One region of the Peterkaempfera bronchialis genome, then DNA from elsewhere that is predicted to be linked to it. Evidence: riboswitches for the same ligand, from Rfam matches in the RefSeq annotation. Region 1 holds a riboswitch; each other region holds the start of a gene.

Region 1 (6,915 bases):
GGCCCTCGGTGCGCACCAGGACGGAGTCGTCGTCGGTCATCGGGCGGCCCCGGTCAGTCCACGGGCCACGATCAGGCTCATGATCTCGTTGGTTCCTTCCAGGATGCGGTGGACCCGAAGGTCACGGACGATCTTCTCGATGCCATAGTCGGTCAGATAGCCGTAGCCGCCGTGCAGTTGCCGGGCGCGGTCGGCCACGGAGTAGCCGGTGTCGGTGGCGAACCGCTTGGCCACGGCGCAGAGCTGGGCTGCCTGCGGATCGTCGCGGTCGACGACAGACGCGGAGACGCCGTCCGCCCCCTCTCCGCCGGTGCGGGTCATGACGATGCCAGAGGGCGGGCAGCCAGCGGGCGCGCTGGGCCTGGTCGCCGTAGCGGTCGATCATCCAGGCGACCATGTATCCTGACTCCCGGATCAACGCGCCCCGTCTGCCTTCCCGACGTCCTGCACGTCAGTGGCGTGTCTCAGCGACGCACTCCCCGGTCACAGTGGCGGGACCGCGCCGGATTCGCACCGGCTTCCCTGCACCGCGGGCCTTGTCCATGAACATATAGTTGGGCGTCCTAGTAAGTCCAGAGCCCCCCTGCCGCAGGTCCGCCCGTGTCTCATCTCACCATCCGACATGTGAACGGTGCTGTCCCGGACCCGCCCCAGCGCCTAGGCTGACCGGCGCAGCTGGTTCGCCCTGCCCGCCAGGCAGACGCGTCGCAAGAGGGAACCCGGTGGGAATCCGGGACTGCCCCGCAGCGGTGAGCGGGAACGACCGCCGTCATATGCACTGGGCCCGGTACGGGCCTGGGAAGCGACGGCCAGTAGGTGTCTGCCCCGGCAGACGTGCCCACGAGTCCGAAGACCTGCCACTGCCCGTGCGCAACCGACGCGCGCGGAGATCCCGGTGACCTCGTGGGCGGGTCGGCGTACATATCAGGCGGAGACATGCGACGGCAGATCGTCGCGGTCCGCCCGGTCTTGCCACCCTTCGCGCCTACGACCCGTCCCGGGGTCGTCGGAGACATGCTCGCGAAGGAGAGTCTTGTGACCAGCACGTCCGCAGCCGCGGCAGCACGGGGAACCGTGTACGGCTACCCACGCCCGGGCCGGAACCGGGAACTGAAGAAGGCCATCGAGGGGTACTGGCAGGGCCGCGTCACCGCCGGCGCCCTCCGGGACACGGCCGCCGAACTGCGCCGCGCCAACTGGCGGCTGCTCGCCGACGCCGGCATCCACGAGGTGCCGACCGGCGACTTCTCGCTCTATGACCACGTCCTGGACACCAGCGTGATGGTCGGCGCGATCCCCGCCCGGCACCGCGCCGCCGTCGAGGCGGACGCCCTGGACGGCTACTTCGCGATGGCGCGCGGCACCCAGGATGTGGCGCCGCTGGAGATGACCAAGTGGTTCGACACCAACTACCACTACCTGGTCCCGGAGCTGGGCCCCGACACCGCGTTCAGCGCCGACACCGCCAAGCAGGTCGCCGAGCTCACGGAGGCGCTGGCGCTCGGCCTCACCGCGCGCCCGGTGCTGATCGGCCCGGTCACCTACCTCCTGCTGGCGAAGCCCGCCCCCGGCGTCGCGGCGGACTTCGAGCCGCTGGCCCTGCTGGACCGGCTGCTGCCGGTGTACGCCGAGGCGCTCGCCGACCTGCGTTCCGCCGGTGCCGAGTGGGTGCAGCTGGACGAACCGGCCCTGGTGCAGGACCGCACCCCGGCCGAGCTGAACGCCGCCGCCCGCGCCTACCGTGAGCTGGGCGGTCTCACCGACCGGCCGAAGCTGCTGGTCGCCTCCTACTTCGACCGGCTGGGCGAGGCCCTTCCGGTCCTGGCCAAGGCCCCCGTCGAGGGGCTGGCCCTGGACTTCACCGGCGCCGCCGCCGCCAACCTCGGCGACCTCGCGGCCGTCGGCGGGCTGCCCGGCAAGCGCCTGCTCGCCGGAGTCGTCAACGGCCGCAATGTCTGGATCAACGACTTCGAGAAGTCCCTGGCCACCCTGGGCACGCTCCTGGGACTCGCCGACCGGGTCGATGTGGCGTCCTCCTGCTCCCTGCTGCACGTCCCGCTGGACGCCTCGGCCGAGCGTGACATCGACCCGCAGATCGCCCGCTGGCTGGCCTTCGCCCGCCAGAAGACCGCCGAGATCGTCACCCTGGCCCGAGGGCTCGCCCAGGGCACCGACCTCATCGCCGCCGAACTCGCCGCCAACCGCGCCGACCTGGCCTCCCGAGCCGGTTCCGTACTCACCCACGACCCGGCGGTCCGCGCCCGCAGCGCGGCCGTCACCGACCAGGACGCCCGCCGCTCGCACCCGTACCCGGAGCGGGCCGCCGCGCAGCACGCCCGCCTCGGGCTGCCGCTGCTGCCGACCACGACCATCGGCTCCTTCCCGCAGACGGCCGACCTGCGCACCGCCCGCGCCGAGCTGCGCACCGGGCGGATCGACGCCTCGGCGTACGAGGAGCGCATCAAGGCGGAGATCCGCGACGTCCTCGCCTTCCAGGAGAAGGCCGGTATCGACGTCCTGGTGCACGGCGAGCCCGAGCGCAACGACATGGTGCAGTACTTCGCCGAGCAGTTGACGGGCTACCTCGCCACCCAGCACGGCTGGGTCCAGTCGTACGGCACCCGCTATGTCCGGCCGCCGATCCTGGCCGGGGACATCTCCCGCCCCGAGCCGATGACGGTCCGCTGGACGACCTACGCCCAGTCGCTCACCGACCGCCCGGTCAAGGGCATGCTCACCGGTCCGGTCACCATGCTCGCCTGGTCCTTCGTCCGCGACGACCAGCCGCTCGGCGAGACCGCCCGGCAGGTCGCGCTCGCGCTGCGCGACGAGGTGAACGACCTGGAGGCGGCCGGTACATCGGTGATCCAGGTGGACGAGCCCGCCCTGCGCGAGACGCTGCCGCTGCGCGGTGCCGACCGGGCCGGGTACCTGGCCTGGGCGACCGAGGCGTTCCGCCTCACCACCAGCGGGGTCCGCCCGGACACCCAGGTCCACACCCATATGTGCTACGCGGAGTTCGGTGACATCCTCCAGGCCATCGACGACCTGGACGCCGATGTGATCAGCCTGGAGGCGGCCCGCTCCCATATGCGGGTCGCCGATGAACTCGCCACCGCCGGCTACCCCCGCGAGGTCGGCCCGGGCGTCTACGACATCCACTCCCCGCGTGTCCCCGGCGCGGACGAGGCGGCGGCCCTGCTGCGCAAGGGACTTGAGGCCATTCCCGCCGAACGGCTCTGGGTCAACCCCGACTGCGGTCTGAAGACGCGCGGCTGGCCCGAGGTCCGGGCCTCGCTGGAGAACCTGGTCGCGGCGGCCCGCGAGGTCCGGGACGGCCTGCCGGCCACGGCTTCCTGACCCGGCTCGTGACCCAGCTCTGACCCGGCTCCGGCCGGGGCGGGCCCCTGCGGCTCCGCTCCGGCCGGATCGCTGCCGCCCTCGCCTGGGCGGTCACTCCACGGTGTCGTCCTGCGAGGCCTGCTCGATCCCGCGCAGCACCGCGTCGGTCTCCTCCTGCTGGCGGCGGCGGGCGGCGGCCCAGTCCCGCAGCTCCTGGAGCCTGACCGGGTCCTCGGCGACCTCGGCGCTCACCACGGTGGTGATGCCGCTGCCCAGGTCCACGACCTGCTGGTCCATCCGGCCGGTGGCCAGGATGCCCATGACGACCAGGAACTCGTCCCGCACCTCCCGGGTGAGGAACCGCTCGTCCTCGTCGGGGATGTCCGCGTCGACGGTGTCCGCCCCGGACTCGATCAGCTTCAGCGGGCCCGTGATCATGCGGCCCAGCACCCGGAACTGGTCGGGGTCCATCCGGATCCGCAGCGATTCCAGGTACAGGCGGAGCTGGTCTGCGCGGCTTGGTGCCGTCTCGTCGTCCATGGGGGCATTTTTCCGCTCCGCCCGGCCGGACGACAGTGGCACGACCCGGCCTCCTGGTGCACGGCCGGGTCCGGCCGGGCTGCGGGGCAGCCCGGCCGGACCGAGGGAACCGAGGGAGCGGGGTGGGATCAGGTGGCGGTGCAGGAGAGGGCGGGGGCGGTGGTGGGCGCGGTGCCGGTGGCGTTGAAGCCGAAGGTGGTGGTGCCCTTGGGGGCCAGCGAGCCGTTGTAGCCGAGGCTGGTGGCGGTGACCCCGGTGCCGGTCTGGGTGAGGTCGGCGTTCCAGTGGTCGGTGGCGGTCTGCCCGCCCGGCCAGGTCCAGGTGACCTTCCAGCTGCGGGTGGCGGCGGTACCGGTGTTGGAGACGGTCACCGTGGCGCCGAAGCCCGCGTTCCACTGGCTGTCCAGGTGCCAGGAAGCGGCGCAGCCGCTGTTCTGGCCTCCCCCGCCGCTGGTGGCCGAGGTGGTGGCGGTGACGGTGCCGGAGGCAGCCGAGAGATTGCCCGCCGCGTCGCGGGCCTTGATGCTGTAGGAGTACGCGGTGGAGGGGGTCAGCCCGGTGTCGGTGTAGCTGGTGCCGACCGGCGAGGCCACCAGCAGGCCGTCGCGGTAGACGTTGTAGCCGGTGACGCCCACATTGTCGGTGGCGGCGCCCCAGGTCAGCGAGACGGTGGTGCTGGTGGTACCGGTCACCGAGGGCTGCCCGGGCGCGGTCGGCGGGGTGGTGTCCCCGCCGGTCCCGCCGCTGGTCGTGCCGGCCGTTGTGCCGCTGGTCGTGCCGGCCGTTGTGCCACCGGTGCCGCCGTCCGTCGTGTACGAGACCCCGGTGAACGGGCTTGAGCAGCCGTTGGAGCAGGAGCTCGGCATGGTGAAGCTGTAGGTGCGGCCGCCCTGGACGAGGGCGTCGTCCGCGTCCCGGACGCGGATGCGGTAGCTGGTGCCGTTCGTGGCGGTCGGCGCGATGACAAACGCCTGGCCCATGTCGGTCTGACGCTGCGCCGGCTGCCAGGCGCTGCCGTCGAAGTACTCCACGCCGTGGATGCCGTTGGCGAGGTGGGTGATGGCGATGGCGGGCCAGTAGGGCTTGGCGTTCGCCATGAACCCGATGGAGATGTCACCGGTGTAGCCGGGCGCCGGCACATACGACCAGGTGATGTGCCGGTTTCCCCAGTGGTTGGGGTACATGTCCCCGACCGGCGTGCCGTCCTTGGCGAACCGGTTCAGCGAGTCCTTGGCCAGGTCCAGGTGGTTGGGGTCGTTGCGGCACCAGCCGTTGGGGTCCGCGCAGCTGTCGGCGACCAGCATGTTCAGGGTGGCGCCGTTGTACTTGTCCTGGGTCCAGGAGCCGTTGCGGCAGAACGGCTGGTTGATGTCCCCGTCGTTGATGCCGGTGCAGTAGTCGCCGATGGTCACCTGCACCCAGCGCCCGCAGTTCAGGCCGTTGGCGAAGGCGCCCATCTTGGCGGCGTCCTGCGCCGGGACCGGCCGGGTGTTGTACGAGCTGGAACCGGGGGTGTTGAAGACGTTCAGGGCCACGAAGTTCTGCGAGTCCAGGTTCGCCTGCGGGACGCCGCAGCCGCCGTACGGCGAGCCCAGGGCGTCGAAGTAGGTGGCGTTCCCGGTGTACGACGCCGAGACCGCAGCGCTCGCCGAAGTCGAAGCGGTGGTGCAGACGGCCGTCACAAGGGCCAGGGCAGCGAGCAGCGCTGTGAGCAGCGACCGTGGCGTGGTGCGCGGGGTGATCACGACGTCCTCCGTGGACAGGATGGTGGCAAGGCGGTGCGGCGCCTGCCGGGCAGCGGTCAGCGCCCCGGCGCGGCCGTGCCGGGGCTCCGTACAGCGGCTCCATGCAGCGCGGGAACCTCGCGTGGGGAGGGCCGGCGAACGATTCGCGCCGGTGCGCCCCCGGCCGAGGGCCGAGGGCGGGGGACGTCCACGCACGATCCGGCGTGTCCGCTCGGTACCGGACCCGGAGGCGGGGGGGTCACTCCGAACCGGAGGACCGACCATCGCGGGGCCGCACCCAATGATGCCGTGCGGTCACACCCTGTCAAGAGAGATGCTTTGGCTCGCTCGTTCGGCCATCGCCGCATGGGTGCTGTCACCTGCGCCGACCACCAGGTGGCCTGGATCCACCTGTCAGGCTCCGGCGAGCAGTTGTGCCTCCTCGGCCGGGGACAACCCGTACTCCAGCGGCGGTTCGCCGCGCTCGCGGTCCCAGGCCAGCACATCGGCGGCGGTCACCGCCAGCGGGGTCGCGGGCATACCGGCGGCTCGGGCACGCGCCGGGCTGCGCTGCTGCGTCGACCACCTGGACCGGGGGCGCGTCAGCGGGAAGAACGGCGGCACCGCTTCGGGCGGCACCGGGACGACCTCGACCCGGCTGCCCGCCACCCGGGCGCAGGTGGTGATCAGCTCGGCCATGGTGGTCGGCTCGGCCGGGCCGACGGCGTGGAACGCGCCGGGCCGGTCGTCCGCCAGCAGCCGCACCACCAGCCGGGCCAGGTCGCGCGAGTCGACCACCTGCACCGGCTGCTCGGGGCTGCCCGGCAGAGCCACCCGGCCGCCGCGGGCGGCCCGCCGCACCCAGTAGGTGAGCCCGGACTGCACGTCGTACGGCCCGGCGACCTTCCCCGGCCGCACAATCGTCGCCCGTGAGCCGTAGCGGGCCAGCACATCGTCCTCGCAGGCCGCCTTGAGCGGGCCGTAGGTGTCCTCGTTCAGTTCCTCGGTGTCGCGCACCGGCGGCCGGGGCGGTGTGTCCTCGTCCGAGCCCGGCCCCACTCCGGTCCGCTCGTACACCGCCTGGCTGGAGAGGAAGAGATACCGGCCGACCCGGTCGCCGAGCACCTCCATGGCCTGCCCGACATGGCGCGGCACATATCCGCTGACATCGACCACCGCGTCCCAACTGCCGTCGCGCAGCGCCGCGTAGTCACCGGTGTCCCGGTCGCCGATACGCCTGGGCACGCCCGGGAAGAGGTCGGTGCCGGTCCTGCCCCGACCGAACAGGGTCACCTCGGCGCCGGTCCGC
Region 2 (6,915 bases), 1.5 Mb from region 1:
GGCCGAGGCCCTTGCCGGGCAGCCACTCCATGGTGCCGTGCTTGCCCAGGTGGACGATGGCGTCGGCGCCGAAGCCGCCCTCCGACTGCGCGGCCTCCAGCCAGCGGTAGGCCGCCATGTAGTGGTGCGAGGGCGGCAGGTCGGGGTCGTGGTAGATGGCGATCGGGTTCTCGCCGAAGCCGCGCGGCGGCTGGATCATGATGACCACGCTGCCGAACCGGAGCGAGGCCAGCACGATCTCGTCGCCGTCCACATAGAGGCCGCCGGGCGGCTCACCCCAGTGCTCGCGCATCGACTCCCGCAGTCCGGGCTCCAGCGCCTCGAACCACCGCCGGTAGTCGGCCAGCGGCACCCGCGCCGGGGCGGCCCGCAGCTGGTCCTCGGTCAGCCACTCCACATCGTGGCCGCCGGCCGCGATCAGCCGGTGGATCAGCTCGTCGCCGTTGTCCGGGTAGCCGTCCACGGCGTAGCCCGCCGCACGCAGCGCGTCCAGCAGCCGCACCGCCGAGGCGGGCGTGTCCAGGCCGACCGCGTTGCCGACCCGGGAGTGCTTGGTGGGATAGGCCGTGAACATCAGGCAGACCCGCTTGTCCGCGTTGGCCTTGTGCTTCAGCGCCGCGTACCGCACCGCGATCCCGGCCACCCGCGCCGCCCGCTCCGGGTCGGCGACATAGACCGGCACATCGTCCGCACCGGTCTCCTTGAAGGAGAACGGCACCGAGACGATCCGGCCGTCGAACTCCGGGATCGCCACCTGCATCGCCGCGTCCATCGGCGACAGCGCCGCGTCCGACTCCAGCCAGGCGGCCCGGCTGCCGGTCAGGCAGAGGCCCTGGATCACCGGCACATCCAGCTCGGCCAGCGCGCCCACGTCCCAGGTCTCGTCCTCGCCGCCCGCCGACGCCTCGGCCGCCACCGTGCCGCCCGCCGCCAGCACGGTGGCCACAACCGCGTCGCAGTTCCCCAGCAGCTCGTACAGCCCGGCGTCGGCTCCCCGCAGCGAACCGCAGTAGACCGGCAGCGCATTGCCGCCCTTGGCCTCCACCGCATCGCAGAGCACATCCACAAAGGCGGTGTTGCCGGACAGCTCATGCGCCCGGTAGAAGAGCACGCCCACCGTGGGCCGCCCCTCCCGCTGCTCGCGCCCGCCGTGCACGCCGAACTGCGGCATCGGCTGCGGCGGCGCGAATCCCTCACCGGTCAGCAGCACGGTGTCGGAGAGGAACCGGGTCAGCTCGGCGAGGTTCTCCGGGCCGCCCTCGACCAGGTACGCCAGCGACTCGGCGACCACACCGGCGGGCAGCGAGGAGAGCGCCATCAACTCGGCGTCGGGTACGGCCTCGCCGCCCAGCAGCACGGTCGGCACCCCGGAGGCGGCGATGACGGCCAGCCCGTCCTCCCACGCCCGCTTGCCGCCGAGCAGCCGCACCACGGCCACATCGGCGCCGTCCAGCAGCGACGGCAGCTCCTCGGCGGCATCGACCCGGGTCGGGTTGCCGATCCGGTAGGGGGCGCCGGAGGCGCGGGCCGCCAGCAGGTCGGTGTCCGCAGTGGACAGCAGCAGCACGGTGGCGCCGGGCATGGGGGTCTCTCCTGGTTCTCGGTTCACGGCGGGGGCGGTCTCGCGGCGGGGACGGGGGCTCGGGCTCACGGCGGGGCCGGGGCTCACGGCGCACCCGGGGGGAGGAACGGCGGCCCGTCGGCGGGCACGCCGTCCTCGATCAGCCGCCAGAGCGCGGCCGTGTCGGCGTGCTGCTCGATCAGGTCGCCGAGCCGGTCGAGCCGCTGCTCGCGGGCGTCGGCGAAGCAGCTGTCGGGGGCGGGGGCGAAGGCCCGCCCGGCGAGCCGGGCGACCTCGGCCAGGAAGGCACGGCGGAAGGCGTCGTTCTCCAGCGCGCCATGCCAGGTGGTGCCCCAGACGGCGCCGCTCCGGCAGCCGTCCAGGAACGGTTCGCCGCCTTCCAGCGCCACCACGCCGTGGTGGATCTCGTATGCCTCCACCCGCTCCCCGTACGCCTCGCCGACCGGTCGGCCAAGGGTCTTCTCCCGGGCGAACTCCACCCGGACCGGCAGCAGGCCCAGCCCCGGCACCCGCCCGGCGCCGGACTCGACCTCGTCCACGATCAGCCGCGACAGCATCTGGAAGCCGCCGCAGACGCCCAGCACCGGCCGTCCCGCCGCCGCCCGTCCGCTGATCGCGTCGGCCAGCCCGCGCTCCCGCAGCCAGGCCAGGTCGGCCACGGTGGCCCGGGTGCCGGGCAGCACCACCAGGTCGGCGTCGGCGACCTCCTCGGGCCGGGAGGCCCAGCGCACCAGTACGCCCGGTTCCTGCGCCAGGGCGTCCAGGTCGGTGAAGTTGGAGAGCCGGGGCAGCCGCACCACCGCGACCCGCAGCACCTCGGCGCCGTACGGGGCGGCAGTGCCCGCGCCGCCCCGGTCCACGGCGGTGTCCAGGTCGAGCGAGTCCTCGGCGTCCAGCCAGAGCCCGGAGAGCATCGGCAGCACCCCGAGGACCTGGCGTGACGTCAGCTTCTCCAGCATCTCCAGCCCCGGCTGGAGCAGCCGGGCGTCGCCGCGGAACTTGTTGACCAGCCAGCCCGCCACATGCCGCTGGTCCTCGGCGGAGAGCAGCGCCAGCGTCCCGTACATCGAGGCGAAGACCCCGCCCCGGTCGATGTCGCCGACCACCACCACGGGCAGCCCGGCGGCGGTGGCCAGGCCCATGTTGGCGATGTCGCGGTCCCGCAGATTGATCTCGGTGGGGGAGCCGGCGCCCTCGCAGACCACCACATCGAAGCGGCGCCGCAGGTCGGCCAGGCACTCCAGGGACCGCTCCAGCAGCACCGGCTTGCGCTCCCGGTAGTCCAGCGCGCCCACCTCGGCCACCGGGCGGCCCAGCAGCACCACCTGGCTGCGGCCGTCGCCGCCCGGCTTGAGCAGCACCGGGTTCATCGCCGCCTCCGGCTCCACCCGGGCGGCGGCGGCCTGCATCGCCTGGGCGCGGCCGATCTCGGCGCCGTCGGCGGTGACCATGGAGTTGAGCGACATGTTCTGCGCCTTGAACGGCGCCACCTTCACGCCCTGCCGGGCCAGCCAGCGGCAGATCCCCGCCGTGACCACGCTCTTGCCCGCGTCCGAGGTCGTCCCCGCGACCAGCAGCGCCCCGCTCACGCCCCCGCCCCCTTCCGGGTGCCCGTGCTCCGCAGTGTCCCCGTACTCCGCAGTCGGCCGACCGCCCACCGGGCGGCCACCGTCGTCCCCAGCGCCAGCAGGCCGACCCGGCGGGAGAGCCGGCAGGCCCGCTCGATGTCCCCGACCGCCACCGGCCGCAGCTCGGCGCCCAGCACCGGGCGGTGCTCCACCCGGCTGCCGTACGCCAGCGTCCCGCCCAGCCGCACGCCCAGCGCACCCGCGAAGGCGGACTCGGCCTGCCCGGCGTTGGGGCTGGGGTGCGCCGAGCCGTCGCGCCGCCACACCCGCCAGGCCCGGCCCGGCTCGGGCGCGGCGGCGACGGTCAGCAGCGCGGTCAGCCGGGCGCCGGGCCAGCCCGCCGCGTCGTCCAGCCGGGCGGAGGCCCAGCCGAAGCGCAGCTGGCGCGGGGAGCGGTGGCCCACCATGGCGTCCAGGGTGTTCACCGCGCGGAAGGCCAGCAGACCGGGCGTGCCCGCGAGCGCGCCCCAGGTGAGGGCGTTGACCACGGCATCGGCGGTGTTCTCGGCGACCGACTCCACCACCGCCCGGGCCAGCCCGTCGCGGTCCAGATGGCGCGGGTCACGCCCGCACAGGTGCGGCAGCCGGGCCCGCGCGGCGTCCAGGTCATCGGCCTGGAGGGCGGCGGCGACGGTGCGGGCCTCCCGGGTCAGCGAGGTGCCGCCGAGTACGGTCCAGACAGCCCCGGCGGCCAGCAGCGCCCGCGCGGACGCCGAACGGCCCACCGTGCGCTCGGCCGCCACCGCCCCGGCGGCGACCCCGCCCACGCAGAGCGCGGTGAAGGCGGCCCCGGCTCCCCGGTGGTCACGCCAGAGCCGCCGCTCCAGCGCGGCGGCGGCCGAACCGAAGGCGGCGACCGGATGACCCCGGCGGGGGTCGGCGAGCAGGGCGTCCACGGCATACCCGGCGACGGCACCCACCGCGAAGGCGGTGTGCGTGCGCACGCCGGTCAGCCGCTGCGACGAGCGGTCGTGGACCCCGAAGGTCGGCCTGCGAACCGGGCAGCCTGCATGGCGTGCGTGTCCTCACTCAGGGTCCGCGCCCTGGATCGACGAGCGGAGGCGAGAGTCTCCTGGCTCCCGGATCGGCACACCCCCGGGCCTTCCAGCGGCCGTGCTTCCGGCTGCCGTGACCATCGGTCGAGGGTGCTCCCCGGTGACAGTGGCGGGACCGCGCCGGATTCGCACCGGCTTCCTCTCCATGCCTCCGTATTGGCGCAAAGATCCCACCACGCCCCAGGTCGCAGCGTCAATACAGCCCTGGGAGCGATGCGTCACAGGACGCTCGCAGGGTGCTCGGGGGGCGCTCAGGCGGCCGACCGTGCCCGGTGCCGGGCCCGGCCGCGCGCCGCCGTGACCCGGGCGAGCCGGCGCACCGCGAGATCCTGCGGCTGCTCCACCGGCTCCACTTCCACTGCCTCCGCCACCACTGCCTCCGCCACCTCGCCCGCCTGCGGGCCGAACACCCGGTCCTCCAGCCAGGACATGCCCAGGATGAGCAGCAGCAGCACGGGCGGGACCAGCAGGCCGACGAGCATGATCATGGAAACCGCCTGGGCTCGGGCACGGACGCGGCGGCTGGTCCTGCGCCGCCATGGGGCATCGGCCGTCCGGATGGGGAATACGCGCCTCAGCAGCACGGCCTTCTCTGCGGCTTGCCGCCCTCGCCCGGTCCAAACCCGCCCCACCCCGGGTGCCGTCGACTTGCCGCACCACCACGACGACCTACACCGCGGCCACGACCTCGGCCGCGGACACCGGCTATGCGCCCGCGTACCTGCTCGCATCGACGGTCACCCCCAGCGGGGCACGGCAGTCGTACACCTACAACCACAACGGCGATGTGGCGCGGATCGTCGACCCCAACGGCGGCACCGTCACCTTCAGCTATGACAACCTCGGCCGGCTGCTGACCAAACGACGCAGACCACCAGCTACGGCTACGACATCTACGGGAACATGATCCGGGAGGTCGACCCGGCCGGTGGGGAGACCGACTACACCTTCGACCTCGACGGCCGCCAGCTGACCACCACCCAGCCGAAGTACACCTACGACGCCGCCGGGAACATGGTCCGCCAGGTCACCAACAACGGTGCGACCACCACCACCTACACGGTGGACGCCGCCTCGCGGACCACTGCCACCACGCTGGACCCGGCCAACCTGGCCCGGACCACCAAGGTCTCCTACGACCCGGACGACCACGTGGTGATGAGCGTCCACACCGGAGCCTCGGGCACGCCGGAGACCACCACCGCCACCTATGACGCGCTGGGCAACCCCGGCTCCACCACCGTCCACGACGGCTCCACCGCCCCGGTGGGCCGCTGGAAGCTCGGCGAGACCGGCGGCGCCGAAGCGGCCGACTCCTCCGGCTCCCACCGCACCGCGACCGTGAACGGCGGCGTGACCTGGTCCACCGACCACGGCGGCAGCGCCGCGTTCAACGGGACCGACGCCGCGATCAGCACGGACGGCCCGGTGGTCGACACCACCGGAAGCTTCACCGTGTCGGCGTGGGTGAAGGTGAACGGGACCGCACACAACTACACCGCCGTAGCGCAGGACGCCTCCTGGCACTCGGGCTTCTACCTCGGCTATGCGTCGAGCCAGAACAGCTACGGCACCGGAAAGGCCACCCGCAGCCTCGGGTACGACGCCCTGCACCGGCTGACCAGCGACGTACTGACCAACCCCGGCGGGTCGACCGAGGCGTCCATCAGCTACGGCTACGACCTCAACGACAACGAGACCTCGAAGACCACCACCGGCGTCGTCGGCGCCGCCGCCCACACCTACACCTACGACTGGGCCGACCGGCTCACCTCCTGGAACAACGGCACCGCCACCACCGGCTACAGCTACGACGCCTCCGGCAACCGCACCCGCGTCGGCTGCGACACCTACACCTATGACGCCCGCAACGAGCTGACCTCGGACGGGCACAACAGCTACGCCTACACCCCGCGCGGCACCCTGCGCACCACCACCAGTGAACTCGGCAGCGCCACCACGACCGCAGCCGACGCCTTCAACCGCGTGATCAGCCAGGGCGGCCAGAGCTACGCCTACGACGGTCTGGACCGGGTGGTCACCGCAGGCACCGGACTCGACCAGCAGACGTTCTCCTACACCGGCGTCGGCAACGACCTCGCCTCCGACGGCGGGGCCAGCTACGGCCGCGACCCCGAGGGCGGGCTGGTCGGGGTGCGGACCGGAGGCGTCGCGGTACTGGCGATGACCGATCTGCATGACGACGTGGTCGCGCAGTTCACCGACTCCGGCGCCGCACTGACCGGCTCGACCACCTACGACCCGTTCGGCAAGGTCACCGCGACCAGCGGAATGCTCGGCCACCTGGGATACCAGTCCGAGTGGACCGACCCGGACACCAACCAGGTCGACATGGCCGCCCGCTGGTACAACCCCAGCATCGGCCAGTTCACCAGCCGCGACACCGTCGGCCTCAACCCGGTCCCCGCCTCCGTCCATGCCGACCGGTTCGCCTACGCCGACGACAACCCGCTCACCGGCACCGACCCGACCGGCCACTGGAGCCTGATGGGCTCCCTCAAGTCGGCGGCCCATACGGTCACCCACGCAGCCAGCTCGGCCTACCACGCCACCGTCAGCTATGCGACCAGCTATGCCACCGCGACCTACTACGACGCGGTCAACTTCGCCCGGCAGGAGTACCACGCTG
Region 3 (6,915 bases), 1.5 Mb from region 1:
TTCGTCTTCTGATCTCACATCAGTCCTATCCGGCTCTCATCGAACTCTCATGCCCGCACGGTTCCTTGCCTGGAGATGGGATTCACGCCGATCCGAAGAAGGGCTCACATGGCCTGGTGGCGAACCGCCTCCCGCAGGGACGCGGCCGACGATCCGAGTGCGGGGAAGGACGACGGCGAGCAGGTGCTGCGGGTGGCCGACCGTCTGCACGCCTTCAATCGCTATGAGTTGAAGTACCTGGTCCCGGCGGAGCAGGCGACCGCGATCCGCGACGAGTTGGTCGAGCGCATGGACCGCGACCCGCATAGCCCGGTCGGCGGCTACGGGGTGTGGAGTCTGTACTACGACACACCTCAACTGCGGTTCTACTGGGAGAAGATCGAGGGGCTGAAGTTCCGCCGCAAGCTGCGGCTGCGCCACTACGGCGATCTGGCGGCCGTCACGGACGACTCACCGGTCTTCGTGGAGGTCAAGCAGCGGGTCAACCGGGTCACCCAGAAGCGGCGGATCAGGCTTCCGTACGCGACCGCCCGGCGGCTCTGCGACCGGCGGGAGCTGATCGAGCATGCCGAGCGGGAGCGCGCCTTCGTGGAGGAGGTGCTGGACCTGGTCGTCCGGCTCGATCTGCGACCCACCGCCATCACCGGCTACCAGCGCGAGGCCCTGGTCGGCCGCGCCCAGGACACCGGGCTGCGGGTCACCTTCGACCGGCGCATCCGGGGTCGCGACCGTGACTTCCACCTCGGCGCCGAGGCCGAGAACCGCTACACCGTCCCGCCGCACCTGGCCGTGATGGAGGTCAAGGTCAATGAGCGGGCGCCGTACTGGATCACCGACCTGGCGGCCCGCCGCGACCTCAACCTGGTGCGGGTCTCCAAGTACGTGCAGAGCATCGAGGCATTCGGCCTGGCTCCCCGGTCCGTCTTCCACGTCCGCGACGAGGACCTCACTCCGCCCACCCCGCACACTCCCCGGCACCCGGCGCCGGCCCAGCTGCCTGTGGAGGCATGACCAGTGAACTTCAACCTCCAGGATCTCAGCGGCACCTTCAGCGTGGCCGACATCGTGCTCGCGATGGCGCTGTCGTTCGCCCTGAGCACCATGATCGGCTTCGTCTACCGGGCGACGCACCGCAATGTCTCCTACAGCCAGTCCTATGTGCAGACCCTGGTCATCGTCGGCATGGTCGTGGCACTGATCATGCTGGTGGTCGGCTCCAACCTGGCCCGGGCCTTCTCCCTGGTCGGCGCGCTGTCGGTGGTCCGCTTCCGCAACGCGGTCAAGGAGACCCGGGATGTCGGCTTCATCTTCCTGGTGATGGGCCTGGGCATGGCCTGCGGCGCCCGCTTCTACACCCTGGCGGCCATCGCCGCCGTGGCCATCTGCCTGATCATGGTCGTGATGCACCGCTTCAACTGGTTCCACCTCGATGTGCAGCGGCAGGTCGTCAAGGTCCAACTGCCTGCCGGCGAGGACCGCACGGCGGCCATCCAGGACGTACTGCTCCGCTTCACCACCGAGTTCGAGCTGGTGAGCACCGAGTCCATCCGCGGCGGCACGCTGACCGAGGTCTTCTACACGGTGCGGCTGAAGAAGGGCACCGAGCCGGGCGAACTGGTCATGGCCCTCCAGGAGCGCGCCTCCGGACAGCGGGTCACCGTGCTGACCGGGTACGACCAGACCGACCTGTGATGGGTACCCCGGCCAAGGCGCCCGGGCGGCGGCTGCGCCACCGCATCCCGCTCCGGCTGCGCCACCACTGGAAGCCCGCCGCGCTGCTCTGCGCGGGGCTCGCCCTGCTGCTGGCCTTCTTCGGCGATGCGCGGATCTCGCCCTATGTCACCAGCGCCTCGGCGGCGGAGGGCAGCAAGGTCACGGAGAACATCCCGGGCACGGCCGAGCTGTATGACGCCACGGTCGCGCACTCGATTCGGCTGGAGTACGACGAGGACGACTTCACGGCGATGATGGCCGAGTTCCGGAAGGACGGCTCCAAGGAGTACATCGAGGCGGACGCGACCATCGACGGCACCCTGGTGTCCAGGGTCGGCATCCGGCTGAAGGGCAACTCCACCCTCCAGTCCCTGCGCCGCTCCGGCTCGGACTCTGGATTCGGGCGGCAGGGCGGCGAATTCGGCGGGGGATTCGGCGGCGAATTCGGCGGCGGCGGCGGGATGACGGCCGTCCCGCTCTCCGCCGACAAGCCGGAGGAGCTGCCCTGGCTCATCAAGGTCGACCAGTACATCGCGGGCCGGGCGTACCAGGGGCACCAGCAGATCTCGGTGCGTCCCGGGTCCAATGCGTCCATACCGCTCAACGAAGCCGTCTCGCTGGCCTCGGTGAAGACCTCCGGGCAGGCGGCGGAGCGTTCTGCGCTCTCCTCCTTCACCGTCAACAACCGCCCGGCGGTGGCCCGGCTGATCGTGGAGAACCCCTCCCGCGACTTCGCGGAGACCGCCGTCGGCACGGACGGCGTGCTCTACAAGGCCCTGAGCACCGGCCGGTTCTCCTACCAGGGTGACGACCCGACCGCGTACAAGGACGACTTCAAGCAGCTCACCAAGAAGGGAAGCCAGGATCTCCAGCCCGTCATCGACCTGATGAAGTGGGTCGACACCTCGTCGGACAAGGAGTTCGCCGAGGGGTTGGGCAAGCGGGTCGACGTCGAGTCCTTCGCCCGCTATGTCGCCACGCAGAATCTGCTGCTGAACTCCGACGACATGAGCGGCCCCGGCAAGAACTACTACCTCTGGTACGACCTGGGCAGCAGGAAGTTCACCGTGCTGGGGTGGGACTACAACCTCACCTTCAACGGGAGCAGCGACGCCGGACCGGACGACACGATCGGCCTGGGCGGCGGCCGACCACCTGGCGGCACCGGTGGCTTTCCCCAGGGACTCCCCGAAGGACTACCGGAAGGCCTCCCCGAGGGCTTCCCTGAAGGCGGCGGGCCTGAAGGCGGCGGGCCACCCGGCGGGGGCATGATGTCCGGCCACACCCTCAAGGAGCGCTTCCTGGAGCTGTCCGCGTTCGACGACGTCTACCACGACGCCTACCGCGAGCTGTACCAGCAGTTCTACGGCTCCGGCAGCGCACTCAAGGCCCTGGATACGGCTGTGGACCAGGCCGTGGCGGCGGGCGCCGAGAGGTCCGGGATCGCCACCGCCGCCGAGAAGCTGCGGTCCACAATCACCGCCCGGACCAAGAGCCTCGCCGCCGACCCGGTCGTCCGGGGCACGGCCGGCGGCTGACCCACCGCTGCCCGCCGCCCCGCCGCCCCACCGCCCGCCCGCCGGGCTCGGTCAGCGGCGGGCGGCGGTGGAGGGTGCGGCCGTGGCGGCGTGGACCTCCTCCTTGCGGGAGGGATGCCGGTGCGGGGGCGGTACCGCCCGGATGCCCCGGGCGGTGTGGACCGGACCTGCCGTGTTCTTGGTCAGCCACTCCAGGGCGGTGGGCAGCATCGCCGCCCAGACGGCGGTGTTGTGCCCGCCGTGGGCGACGGTGAGCGTGGTGCCGTGGGCGGGGCGGGACAGCTCGGCCAGCAGCGAGCGGGCGTCGGCCACCGTGCGGCCGTCCTGGAGGCTGCCGGCCAGCAGCAGCGCGATATCCGGCTGCGCGGCCATCCGGCGCAGCCGCAGCACGGGGCTGTTGGCGGCACGCAGCGCCGGGTTGTGCACGACGAACGGGGAGTCGGGGGTGTTGTAGCCGGAGAGGCTGACGGCGGAGTGGAAGACGGAGGGGTGCTTGACGATGAGGTTGACGGCGCAGTATCCGCCGGCGGAGTAGCCCATGACCGCCCAGTGGCGGGCGTCGGGGGCGGCCCGCAGGCTGTGTTTGATCAGCCAGGGCACGTCCTTGGCCAGCCAGGTGTCGGCCTGGGGGCCGTTGGGGATGTTGGTGCAGCCGGTGTCCTTGATGCCGGTGTAGTTCATGGTGACCGCGACCAGGATGAACGGGTGGGTCTGCTGCGAGGCGATCAGCCCGCTCAGCTTGCGGTCGACGTCCAAGGCACCGAACCAGGTGCGCGGCGAGCCGGGCTGGCCGGGCAGCAGCTCGATCACCGGGAACGCCTTGTCCTGGTAGGCCGCCTCGTGGTACTGCGGCGGCAGCCAGACGTACAACTCGCCGCGCAGCCGGGAGCTCGGCCCGACCGCCGTCGAGATGAGCACATCGCGCTTGTACGGGTCGAACGACAGCGCCGAGCGGGTGCCCTTGGGCTGGAGCCCGCCGAGGGCGGCCGCGCCCACCTTGGGGGTGGCGCCGTCCGGGCCGAGGGCGACCTGGTTCCCGTTGTTGCCGAGCAGGTCGTCCCAGCTCTCGTAGAAGGCGTAGGTGTTGTTCAGCCAGACGAGGGCGACCAGCACGGCCACGGCCTGGTTGAGCAGCAGCAGGCCGAGTCTCCCACCGTGGCGGACGGCTTTCGGGCCGGGTATCCGGTTCCACAGGGCCAGCACCAGCACGGTGAGCACCACCAGCACGGCCACGATGAGCGCGAAGAACGCGCCGCTCGTCAAGTCCATCCCCTCAAGCCTTCCGTCTGCGGCTCTGCCTGCCCGGTCCGTCGTACCGGTCTCGTGCCGCACCTGAGGAGGAGACGCGTGGAACCGCAATCAGGTTCCTATCGGGGTGGATCAGACACCCGAAAGGACCACAAGGTTCCCTCGTACGGGGCATCCGCGCGGGGTGCGGGGCCGCCGATCGGGCGGCCTGGGCCAGTCGGCGGCAGTCGGCGGCGGTCGGCGGCAAAGGGGTTTGCTCCGGCGGGCATCGGCGCAGGTGCGGTGCGGTGCACGCCACACGGGGTCCGGTTGACTGCCCGCCGGGCGCGTGATGGGATTTCCGGGCCATACACGGCGGCATTGACGAGGAAGTCCGGTGCGAATCCGGCGCGGTCCCGCCACTGTCACCGGGGAGCGCCCCCGACCCTCGCAGGCCGTCTGCGGGAGCCGGCCACGGCCGCGAAACATGCGGTTGGAAGGCCCGGGGGCGTGCCGATCCGGGAGCCAGGAGACTCTGGCCGCCGTCACGTCGACCGGGGCGAGGACCCCGAGTGAGGACTTCGCCATGCGCGCTCCGCATGCTGCCGCGCCGCGGCCCGCCGACCCCGGCCGCAGAGGCCGCAGAAGCCAGGGTGACCGCAGAAGCCCCGGCCACCGCCCCGGCCCGTCCGCGTGGGCCGCGTGAGCCGCCGCCTGGTAGGGGTCGGCATGGGCCCCGGCGACCCCGAGCTGGTCACGGTCAAGGGCGTCCGGGTGCTGCGCGAGGCACACCAGGTGGTGGTGCCCGTCATGGACAGCGGCGAGACCGGCCGCGCCGAGGCGACCGTGCTGCACCACACGGGCGCGGAGAAGGTCGTCCGGGTGGTGTTCGCCCTCAATGAGCGCGAGGACCGGGCCCGCCGCGAGGCGGCCTGGGACGCGGCCGGGGAGCAGGTCGTGGCGCTGCTGCGCGAGGCGGGCGAGGACGGCATCGTCGCCTTCGCCACCATCGGCGACCCCAATGTCTACTCCACCTTCACCTACCTCGCCCAGACGGTCCGCCGGGTGATGCCCGGCACGGTCGTGGAGACCGTCCCCGGCATCACCGCGATGCAGGACCTGGCGGCGCGCTCCGGCACGGTGCTGGCCGAGGGTGTCGAACCGCTCACCCTGGTGCCGGTGACCGCCGGTTCCGCCGTGCTGCGGCAGGCCCTGGAGGGGCCCGGCACGGTGGTGGCGTACAAGTTCGGCCGGATCGCCGCCGAGGTCGCCGCCGCGCTGCGGGAGACCGGCCGGACCGACGGCGCCGTCTGGGGCTCCGCACTGGGCCTGCCGGAGGAGTCCATCCGCCCGGCCGCCGAACTCGACGGCACCCCGCAGCCGTATCTGTCCACCCTGATCTGCCCCGCCCGGCGGGACTCCCGAGGGGGAAAGCTGTGACCGGTACGACCAGCGGCAAGGTCACCTTTGTCGGGGCCGGTCCCGGCGCCGCCGACCTGCTCACCTTCCGGGCCGCCCGGGCGATAGCCGAGGCCGATGTGGTGGTCTGGGCGGCCAGCCTGGTGCAGGAGGAGGTGCTGGCGCACGCCCGCGAGGGGGCCAGGGTGCTGGACTCCTCGCTGGTCCCCATGGAGGACGTGCTGGCCGTGTACGAGCAGGCGGCGCGGGACGGCCTCAGGGTGGCCCGCATCCACTCCGGCGACCCGTCGCTGTGGGGCGCCGTCCAGGAGCAGTTGGAGCGGTGCCGGGCACTGGGCCTGGAGACCGAGATCGTGCCCGGGGTGTCGTCCTTCTCCGCGGTGGCGGCCATCGTCCAGCGGGAGCTGACCGTCCCCGAGGTCGCCCAGTCGGTGATCCTCACCCGGCTCGGCGGCGGCAAGACGCCGATGCCGCCCGGCGAGGAGGTCCGCGAGTTCGCCCGCCACGGCACCACCATGGCGGTCTTCCTGTCGGCGGCGCGCAGCGGCCAGCTGGCCGCCGAACTGCTGGCGGGCGGCTACGCCGAGGAGACCCCGGTGGTCGTCGCCCACCAGGCGACCTGGCCGGAGGAGCTGGTACTGCACTGCACGGTGGGCACCCTGGAGGCCACCGTCAAAGCGCACCGGCTCTGGAAGCACACGCTCTTCCTGGTGGGCCCGGCGCTGGGCGCCGAGGGCACCCGCTCGCACCTGTACCACCCCGGGCACTTCCATACCTTCCGCAAGGCCGACCGGCGGGCGCGGCGCACGCTGCGCACCGACGGGGCCAGTGCCGCGCCGCTGCCCGCCGACGGCTGAGCCGCGCCCGCCCACCCCCACCGCCGTACCGAACCCCGACCCCCGGCCGCACCCCCGAGAGGAGGGCCGCCCCCGCATGGCCACACAGCACCACCATGACCGCCGTCCGGACCCGATCACCGTCCTCGGGCGGGGGCGCCACCCCCTGCCGCCCGGGGACG
Region 4 (6,915 bases), 840 kb from region 1:
CCAGCGCCATCAGCGCCTCGGTGTAGCCGGCGGGCAGGAAGGCGATGCTGCCGTAGAGGTGGCCGGCCCGCACGGCGGGCAGCTTCTGGAAGGACTGCTGGGCGAAGAGCTTGGGGCCGAGGTTGGCCGGCTTCCCGTCGTTGGTCGTGTAGTAGAAGATCGCGTCCGCGTCGGAGAGCCGGGAGGTCACCAGCTCATAGGAGACCGACGCCTGCTCCTTCACCCGCACGGAGCCGCTGGAGAAGCGGGCCCCGGCGGCGGCGAGGATGCCGCCGATGTTGGATTCGGGTCCGTAGAGCCACCACTGACCCTCGTCGAAGCCGCCCTGGAGCAGGGCCCAGCGGTAGCGCGCCAGCACCGCCGCGCGCTCCTTCCTGATCTGCGCCGCCCGGTCGGCGTAGCGCTGCTTGAGCTTGGCGAGGGCGTCCGGCAGGCCGAGGACCACGGCGGTCTGCTCCGCCATGTCCCGCCAGGGGGTCTTGGACTTGCTGAAGGGCAGCAGTACGGTCGGCGCCAGTCGGCTGAGCTGCTCATACGGCAGGTTGGGTTGGGCGTCGATGCCGATGATCAGGTCCGGCTGGAGGGCGGCCACCTTCTCGACCTCCACGGTGCCGCCGACGCCGTTGGAGACCTTGGGGATGGAGCGCCACCGCTCCAGGTACGGCTGCGCGACATACTCCTCGCCGGCGTTGAAGAGGCCCACCGGCAGCTGCCCGAGGTCGAACATCGCGGCCATCGGGAAGTCATTGAGGATCACCACCCGCTGGGGCCGGGCCGGTACCGTGACCTTCCCCTTGGCGGTGTCGACCACCCGGGTCGAGGCGGCCGACGCCCCGGCGGACGCCCCGACGGACGCCCCAGCGGCACCCTTGGAGCCGGAGCCGCCCGAGCCGCAGGCGGCAAGGCCCAGCAGGGCGGCGGCGCCCGCAGCCGAGCCGAGCAGGCGGCGCCGGGTCGGCATCCCGTCGGGGCGGAGCGGTGAGGGCTGGTGGTGCACGGACACGGGGGTTCCTCCAGGGTGGGCACGGTGGAGTCCAGGCGCGGCCTCAGGTCGGCGGCAGCAGCGCCGACGAGGCGACTTAGGTTCACCTAACTTTGGCAACCCTAAGCGGCACTTTCGAGGCAGATTTCCCCGCCCGGACACCGCATAGCGCGATCCCGCCGCGCCACCCGGCCACCCACCGCCGCCCGCCACCCCCGACCGGGGTCGCCAACTGCCGCTCTCCGCAGGGATGCTGCGCCTCCGGACGCGGAATCCGACGCTCGCCGGACCGGGCCGAGACCGCCGCCGGGCTGTCCGTCCGGCGATATGACTCGTCCTGCCGGACTCCGCGTACCGGGCCCCCGAAGGCCCCGAAGACCGGCCCGCGCGCAGAACCCAACGGCCGGTGAGGTTAGCCTTCCCTTATCCCCGACCAGGGGTCCGCCGAGGAGAACACGTGGACGTCACACACCCCCGCACGGACGCCGCCGTGCCCCGCCAGGGCAGGCTTGATCCGTCCCACCCCGAGCCCGCGTGGCCCTCGCCCGCGCTCCGGCGCGCGCCCGCGAGGCCCGCGCCCGCACCCGGCCAGTTGCCCGCGCCCGGCCCATTGCCAGCGCGCCGCCGGGCGACACCGGCACTGGGCCTGACGGTACTCGCGGTGGCCCTGGTCCTGGCGGTCGGCGCCAGCCTCGCCGTGGGAGCCAAGTCCGTACCGCTCTCCACCGTCCTGGACACCGTGCTGCACCACGACCCCGACGACGGCGACCAACTGATCGTCACCTCGCTCCGCCTGCCGCGCACCGTGATCGGCCTGCTGGCCGGCGCAGCCCTCGGCCTGGCCGGCACGGTGATGCAGGGACTGGCCCGCAACCCGCTGGCCGACCCCGGGCTGCTGGGGGTGAACTCCGGCGCCGCGCTCTCAGTGGTGACCGCGATCAGCGTCTTCGGCATCACCTCCTTCACCGGCTATGTGTGGTTCGCCTTCCTCGGCGCCGCCTGCGCCGCGCTGGTCGTGTACACGGTCGGCTCACTCGGCCGGGAGGGCGCCACCCCGGTCAAGCTGGCCCTGGCCGGGGCGGCGGTCAGCGCCGCGCTCACCTCGTTCACCAGCGCCCTGCTGCTCACCGACACCCGTACCTTCGACCAGTTCCGGTTCTGGGAGGTCGGCGCACTGGCCGGGCGGGACCTGTCCGTCGCCTGGCAGGCCGGACCGTTTGTCGTGGTCGGCTCGCTGCTCGCGCTCTGCTCCGGACGGCTGCTCAACACCCTGAGCCTCGGCGACGACACCGCCCGGGGGCTGGGCCAGAACGTCACCGCCGCCCGCGCCTTCTGCGCCGTGACCGCCGTCCTGCTCTGCGGCACCGCCACGGCCATCGCCGGACCGATCGGCTTCGTCGGCCTCACCGTGCCGCATGCGGTGCGGCTCTTCACCGGCCCCGACCACCGCTGGATCCTGCCCTGCGCGATGCTGCTGGCCCCGACCCTGCTGCTGGTCTCGGACGTCGTGGGCCGGGTCGTCGCCCGACCCGGGGAGATCCAGGTGGGCATTGTGACCGCCGTCCTCGGCGCCCCGGTCTTCGTCGCCCTGGTCCGCCGGCAGAAGCTGGCGGGCCTGTAGATGACGACCCAGCACCTGGCCACCGCGCCCGCCGCACCCGCCGCGCCGCGCCCCGTACCCGCCGCCGCCCGCCGCGCCCTGGTCGCCGCCCGCCGCCGGGGCCGGCTCGGCACCCTGACCGCCGCCTCGGTCCTCGGCGCGGTCACCTTCGCCGTGTTCTGCTACTCCCTCACCGTCGGCAGCTTCCCCATCCCGCTGCCGGACGTCCTCCGGTCGCTGCTCGGCCACGGCACCCCGGGCACCGACTTCATCGTCCTCGACGTCCGGCTGCCCCGGGCGCTGACCGCCGTCGCCTCCGGCGCCGCCTTCGGCCTCTCCGGGGCGATCTTCCAGAACCTGGTACGCAACCCGCTGGCCAGCCCCGATGTCATCGGCATCACCTCGGGCGCCAGCGCCGCCGCCGTGGTCGCGATCGTCCTCTTCGGGCTGGGCGGAGCGGCCGTCTCGCTGAGCGCCCTGGTCGGGGCGCTGGCCACCGCCGTGGCGATCTACCTGCTGGCCTGGCGGCGCGGAGTCACCGGCTACCGGCTGGTCCTGGTCGGCATCGGCGTCTCCGCCGCGCTCTCCGGCATGGTCTCCTTCCTGATGACCCGGGCCGAGGTCTACACCGCCCAGCAGGCCATGGTCTGGCTCACCGGCAGCCTGGGCGCAAGCGACTGGCAGCGCGCCCGCACCCTGCTGCTCTGCCTGGTCCCGCTGCTGCCCGCCGCCGTCATCGCCGCCCGCTCGCTGCCCGCCCTCTCGCTCGGCGACGACACCGCCCGGGGACTCGGCGTACGGGTCGAACGGGGGCGGCTCGGCCTGGTGCTGGTGGGCGTCTGCCTGGCGGCGGTGGCCACCGCCGCCACCGGCCCGGTGGCCTTTGTCGCCTTCCTGTCCGGGCCGATCGCCCGCCGGCTGATCCACGGCCGGGGTCCGGCGCTGGCCCTGTCCGCGCAGGTCGGGGCGCTGACCATGCTGGGCTGCGACTTCGCCGGACAGCATCTGCTGGGCCCGACCGAGTTCCCGGTCGGGGTGATCACCGGGGCTCTGGGAGCCCCCTGTCTGCTCTGGCTCCTGGCCCGGTCCAACCGGGTCGGCCGTGGAGGATGAGGAAAAGCCGATGACGACGGCACAGCACGCCCCGGCCCAGCCCGGCACGGCCGAGCACGCCCCGGCCCGACCGGGTTCGGCCCGACCGGGTTCGGCCCGGCACACTCTGAGCGCCCAACGGCTGCACCTGGGCTACGACCGGCAGGAGGTGGTCAGCGGCATCACCGCCGACATCCCGCCCGGCCGGGTCACCATGATCGTCGGCCCCAACGCCTGCGGGAAGTCCACCCTGCTGCGCGGCCTCGCCAGGCTGCTCGCACCCAGCTCCGGCGAGGTGCTGCTGGACGGCCGCAATATCCACACCGTCCCCACCAAGGAGGTCGCGGCCAAGCTCGGCATCCTCCCGCAGACCCCGGTGGCCCCCGACGGCATCCGCGTCGCCGACCTGGTCGGGCGCGGCCGCTACCCGCACCAGGGCTGGTTCCGCCGCTGGACCGAGCAGGATGACGACGCCGTCGCGGGGGCACTGGCCGCCACCGACACCCTGGAACTGGCCGAGCGCTCGGTGGACGAACTCTCCGGCGGCCAGCGGCAGCGGGTCTGGATCGCCGTCGCCCTCGCCCAGCACACCGACCTGCTGCTGCTGGACGAACCCACCACCTATCTGGACCTGCCGCACCAGGTGGAGGTGCTGGACCTGCTGACCGACCTCAACCGGCAGCGCGGCACCACCGTGGTCGCGGTCCTGCACGACCTCAACCTGGCCTGCCGCTACGGAGACCACCTCATCGCCATGAAGGACGGCAGGGTCGCCGCAGAGGGCACCCCGTCCGAGGTGGTCACCGAGGCCACCGTCCGCGAGATCTTCGGCATGGACTGCCGGATCGTCACCGACGAGGTCTCCCGGACCCCGCTGGTGCTGCCGATCGGCCGCCACCACATCCGGCAGGAAGCCGCGCAGACCGCCTGACCCCGCCCCAACCCGAGCCGCCGAGCCCCCAAGCCGCCGAGAAAGGCACCACCCCCGTGCACACCACCGCCCCCCGCATCCCCGCCGGCCCCGAGTTGGAGGCCCGCTTCGCCGAGATCGTGAACCAGCTCACCCGGCGCGGGCTGCTGGCCGGCGCCGGCGGGCTGGCCCTGACCGCGCTCCCCACCGTACGGGCCGGGCACGCCTACCCGATCAGCTGGAACGACGTGTGCAGCTACCGCTGGGCGCAGCGCGCCCTGCGCGACTTCGAGTCCCGGCTCAAGCAGTACGCCGCCTGACCCGTTCAGCCGGCGCCGGGCTCGGCGGCCGAGTGGCCGGGGGCGCCGCTGCGCTGCGGCGCCCGCATCCACTCCCGGACCGACTCCAGCAGCCCGCAGCCGGCGCACGGGGCCGCCGCATCGGCCGGTCCGTCGGCCGGTGCGTCGGCCGGGTGGCGGTGGTGGTCCGCCAACTGCGCCTCGGCCTCGGCCAGCAGGGCGACGGCGTCGGCCAGCTCGCGCCTGAGGACCTTGATCCGGGTGGCCTGGCCGCCCACCTGCCGTCGTGCGGCGGCCAGGGACTGGTAGTCCTCGGGGCTGAGGACCACGGCCGGCTTCCCGCCGAAGGTGATCCGGGGCGGTTCGGGGCGCCTGCTCACCGCTCGGCTCCGTTCGACGCGCGCTCGGGCGCGGGCCCTGCGGCAGGGGCGGCACAGGCGGGACGGGCGGCACAGGCAGGCAGGCTCATCTGCGGCGGTCTCTCCAGCACCTCGTGGATGGACGTCGTACGGTGCCGTGGCCGGTCTCCTGGCTGACGGGTCCGACGTCCGTGCACCGGCCTTCCCGGACGCCTCACGGCCTCCCGTGGCCTCCTCCCCCGGCGGGCGGGGGACGGTGGAGTACGGACTTCCCGATCACAGTGGCGAGGGCCGCTCCGGTATCGCACCGGCTTCCCGAGCACCACGGCGGGCCCACCCTATGGGCCGCGACGGAGCGCCTGCAAGGCTGCACAGCCGTGCAGATGTCCGTCGGCGGAGGGGGCTGGTTCAGCTGCCGAGCGGGGTGCCGCAGCGCAGGTTCCACCGGCCGTCGCGCCCGCTGAGTTCGGTGGCGGTGAGCGGGGGTACGTCCAGCCGCCAGAAGACCTGCGGCGGCGCCCCGAGGGCATGGACCAGCGCGGCGCGCACCACATCGGGCTCGGCGACGACCACCACCCGCCCGGAGCCCGCCTGCCCGGAGTCCGCCTGCCCAGAGCCCGCCAGCCCTGAGCCGGGCAGCGCGTCCAGCCAGCCGGCGACCCTGGTGTGCAGCTCCAGCAGGGACTCGCCGCCGTGCGGTGCGCAGGAGGGGTCCGAGAGCCACCCGGCGACCGCCTCCGGCTCGGCGGCCATCACCTCGTCCAGGCGGCGCCCCCGCCAGCGGCCCATCGCGCAGCCGCCCAGCGCGGGCACGGGTTCGGCCGCCAACCCCAGGGCCTCGGCGGTCTCCCGGCAGCGCGCCGTCGGGGAGGCGTAGCTCCGGCGGGCCGGGGGCAGGGTGCCGGCCGCCGTCCGCGCCCGGCGCAGCCCGGCCGCGTCCAGCGGGCCGCCGTCGTCGAACCGCGCCTCCCGCAGCGCGGCGCTGCCCGCCGCTGAGATGAAGATCACCCTGACGGTCATCGGACTGCCCTCCCACTCGCCCACAGGTGCACCAAACCCTCCAACTCGCCTGCCGCCAGGCCGATTCGGCCATGCGGTCCGGGACGGGGCGAGGTGCGGGCGCCCGTCCGCGCGCTCTTGGCCGGTCTGCCGGTTCGCGGTACCGTCGCGTCGATGTGACGACGGTGTGACGGAAGTCCGGTGAGAGGCCGGCACGGTCGCGCCACTGTATGCCGAGCAGGCACCGCTCTCCTCCACCCCGGGGAGGGCGGCGGCCTCCGGTGAGTCAGACCCGGCACCGTCGTCGTGCTCCAACGAGTGGGACGCGTGTTCCCAGAGGAGGCTGCCATGGCAGAGTCCGTTGTTCCCCCTGCCGTTTCCCCCGCCCAGCCCGGCATCGCCCCGATTCCGGTGCGAGCGATCCTGCCGTGGGCCGTGTTCTTCGGCGTCCTGATGCTGGTGCTGCTCTACTTCGTCGGCGCCGAGCAGGGCGCCACCTCCCTGATCTCCGGCGAGACCGTGCACGAGTGGGTGCACGACGGCCGCCATCTCCTCGGCTTCCCCTGCCACTGACCGGAGCCGAGCACATGAACTCCGCCCTCGCCAGAACCCTGCTCATCCGCGGCATGCTGGCCGGCCTCGCGGCCGGCGTGCTCGCCTTTGTCGCGGCGTAC

The links. A riboswitch is a leader RNA that binds a small molecule or an ion and turns the genes downstream of it on or off. The one in region 1 is predicted to bind cobalamin.
Region 2: it holds a riboswitch for cobalamin, as region 1 does, so the genes downstream of both, C7M71_RS23935 (cobalamin biosynthesis protein) here and metE (5-methyltetrahydropteroyltriglutamate--homocysteine S-methyltransferase) in region 1, are expected to answer to the same signal.
Region 3: it holds a riboswitch for cobalamin, as region 1 does, so the genes downstream of both, cobI (precorrin-2 C(20)-methyltransferase) here and metE (5-methyltetrahydropteroyltriglutamate--homocysteine S-methyltransferase) in region 1, are expected to answer to the same signal.
Region 4: it holds a riboswitch for cobalamin, as region 1 does, so the genes downstream of both, C7M71_RS25965 (hypothetical protein) here and metE (5-methyltetrahydropteroyltriglutamate--homocysteine S-methyltransferase) in region 1, are expected to answer to the same signal.

What each region holds. Positions count from the first base shown of each region.
Region 1 is NZ_CP031264.1:6,887,569-6,894,483, reverse strand. It holds gene C7M71_RS29460 (enoyl-CoA hydratase/isomerase family protein) at 1-40, opposite strand, end outside; partial or broken gene C7M71_RS29455 (acyl-CoA dehydrogenase family protein) at 37-270, opposite strand; cobalamin riboswitch at 398-522, opposite strand; cobalamin riboswitch at 659-876, shown strand; gene metE (5-methyltetrahydropteroyltriglutamate--homocysteine S-methyltransferase) at 1,036-3,360, shown strand; gene C7M71_RS29445 (hypothetical protein) at 3,454-3,882, opposite strand; gene C7M71_RS29440 (cellulose binding domain-containing protein) at 4,011-5,627, opposite strand; gene C7M71_RS29435 (NAD-dependent epimerase/dehydratase family protein) at 6,021-6,915, opposite strand, start outside.
Region 2 is NZ_CP031264.1:5,414,487-5,421,401, forward strand. It holds gene cobN (cobaltochelatase subunit CobN) at 1-1,582, opposite strand, end outside; gene C7M71_RS23930 (cobyric acid synthase) at 1,666-3,171, opposite strand; gene C7M71_RS23935 (cobalamin biosynthesis protein) at 3,168-4,154, opposite strand; cobalamin riboswitch at 4,254-4,433, opposite strand; gene C7M71_RS23940 (hypothetical protein) at 4,517-4,753, opposite strand; gene C7M71_RS23945 (RHS repeat domain-containing protein) at 4,903-5,172, shown strand; gene C7M71_RS23950 (RHS repeat-associated core domain-containing protein) at 5,169-6,915, shown strand, end outside.
Region 3 is NZ_CP031264.1:5,400,413-5,407,327, reverse strand. It holds gene C7M71_RS23900 (polyphosphate polymerase domain-containing protein) at 109-1,011, shown strand; gene C7M71_RS23895 (DUF4956 domain-containing protein) at 1,015-1,692, shown strand; gene C7M71_RS23890 (CotH kinase family protein) at 1,692-3,251, shown strand; gene C7M71_RS23885 (alpha/beta hydrolase) at 3,303-4,520, opposite strand; cobalamin riboswitch at 4,866-5,013, shown strand; gene cobI (precorrin-2 C(20)-methyltransferase) at 5,181-5,918, shown strand; gene cobM (precorrin-4 C(11)-methyltransferase) at 5,915-6,754, shown strand; gene cbiE (precorrin-6y C5,15-methyltransferase (decarboxylating) subunit CbiE) at 6,831-6,915, shown strand, end outside.
Region 4 is NZ_CP031264.1:6,050,089-6,057,003, reverse strand. It holds gene C7M71_RS25990 (ABC transporter substrate-binding protein) at 1-1,003, opposite strand, end outside; gene C7M71_RS25985 (FecCD family ABC transporter permease) at 1,593-2,603, shown strand; gene C7M71_RS25980 (FecCD family ABC transporter permease) at 2,604-3,695, shown strand; gene C7M71_RS25975 (ABC transporter ATP-binding protein) at 3,706-4,605, shown strand; gene C7M71_RS25970 (hypothetical protein) at 4,662-4,904, shown strand; gene C7M71_RS25965 (hypothetical protein) at 4,910-5,263, opposite strand; cobalamin riboswitch at 5,385-5,584, opposite strand; gene C7M71_RS25960 (histidine phosphatase family protein) at 5,651-6,262, opposite strand; gene C7M71_RS25955 (CbtB domain-containing protein) at 6,590-6,814, shown strand; gene C7M71_RS25950 (CbtA family protein) at 6,829-6,915, shown strand, end outside.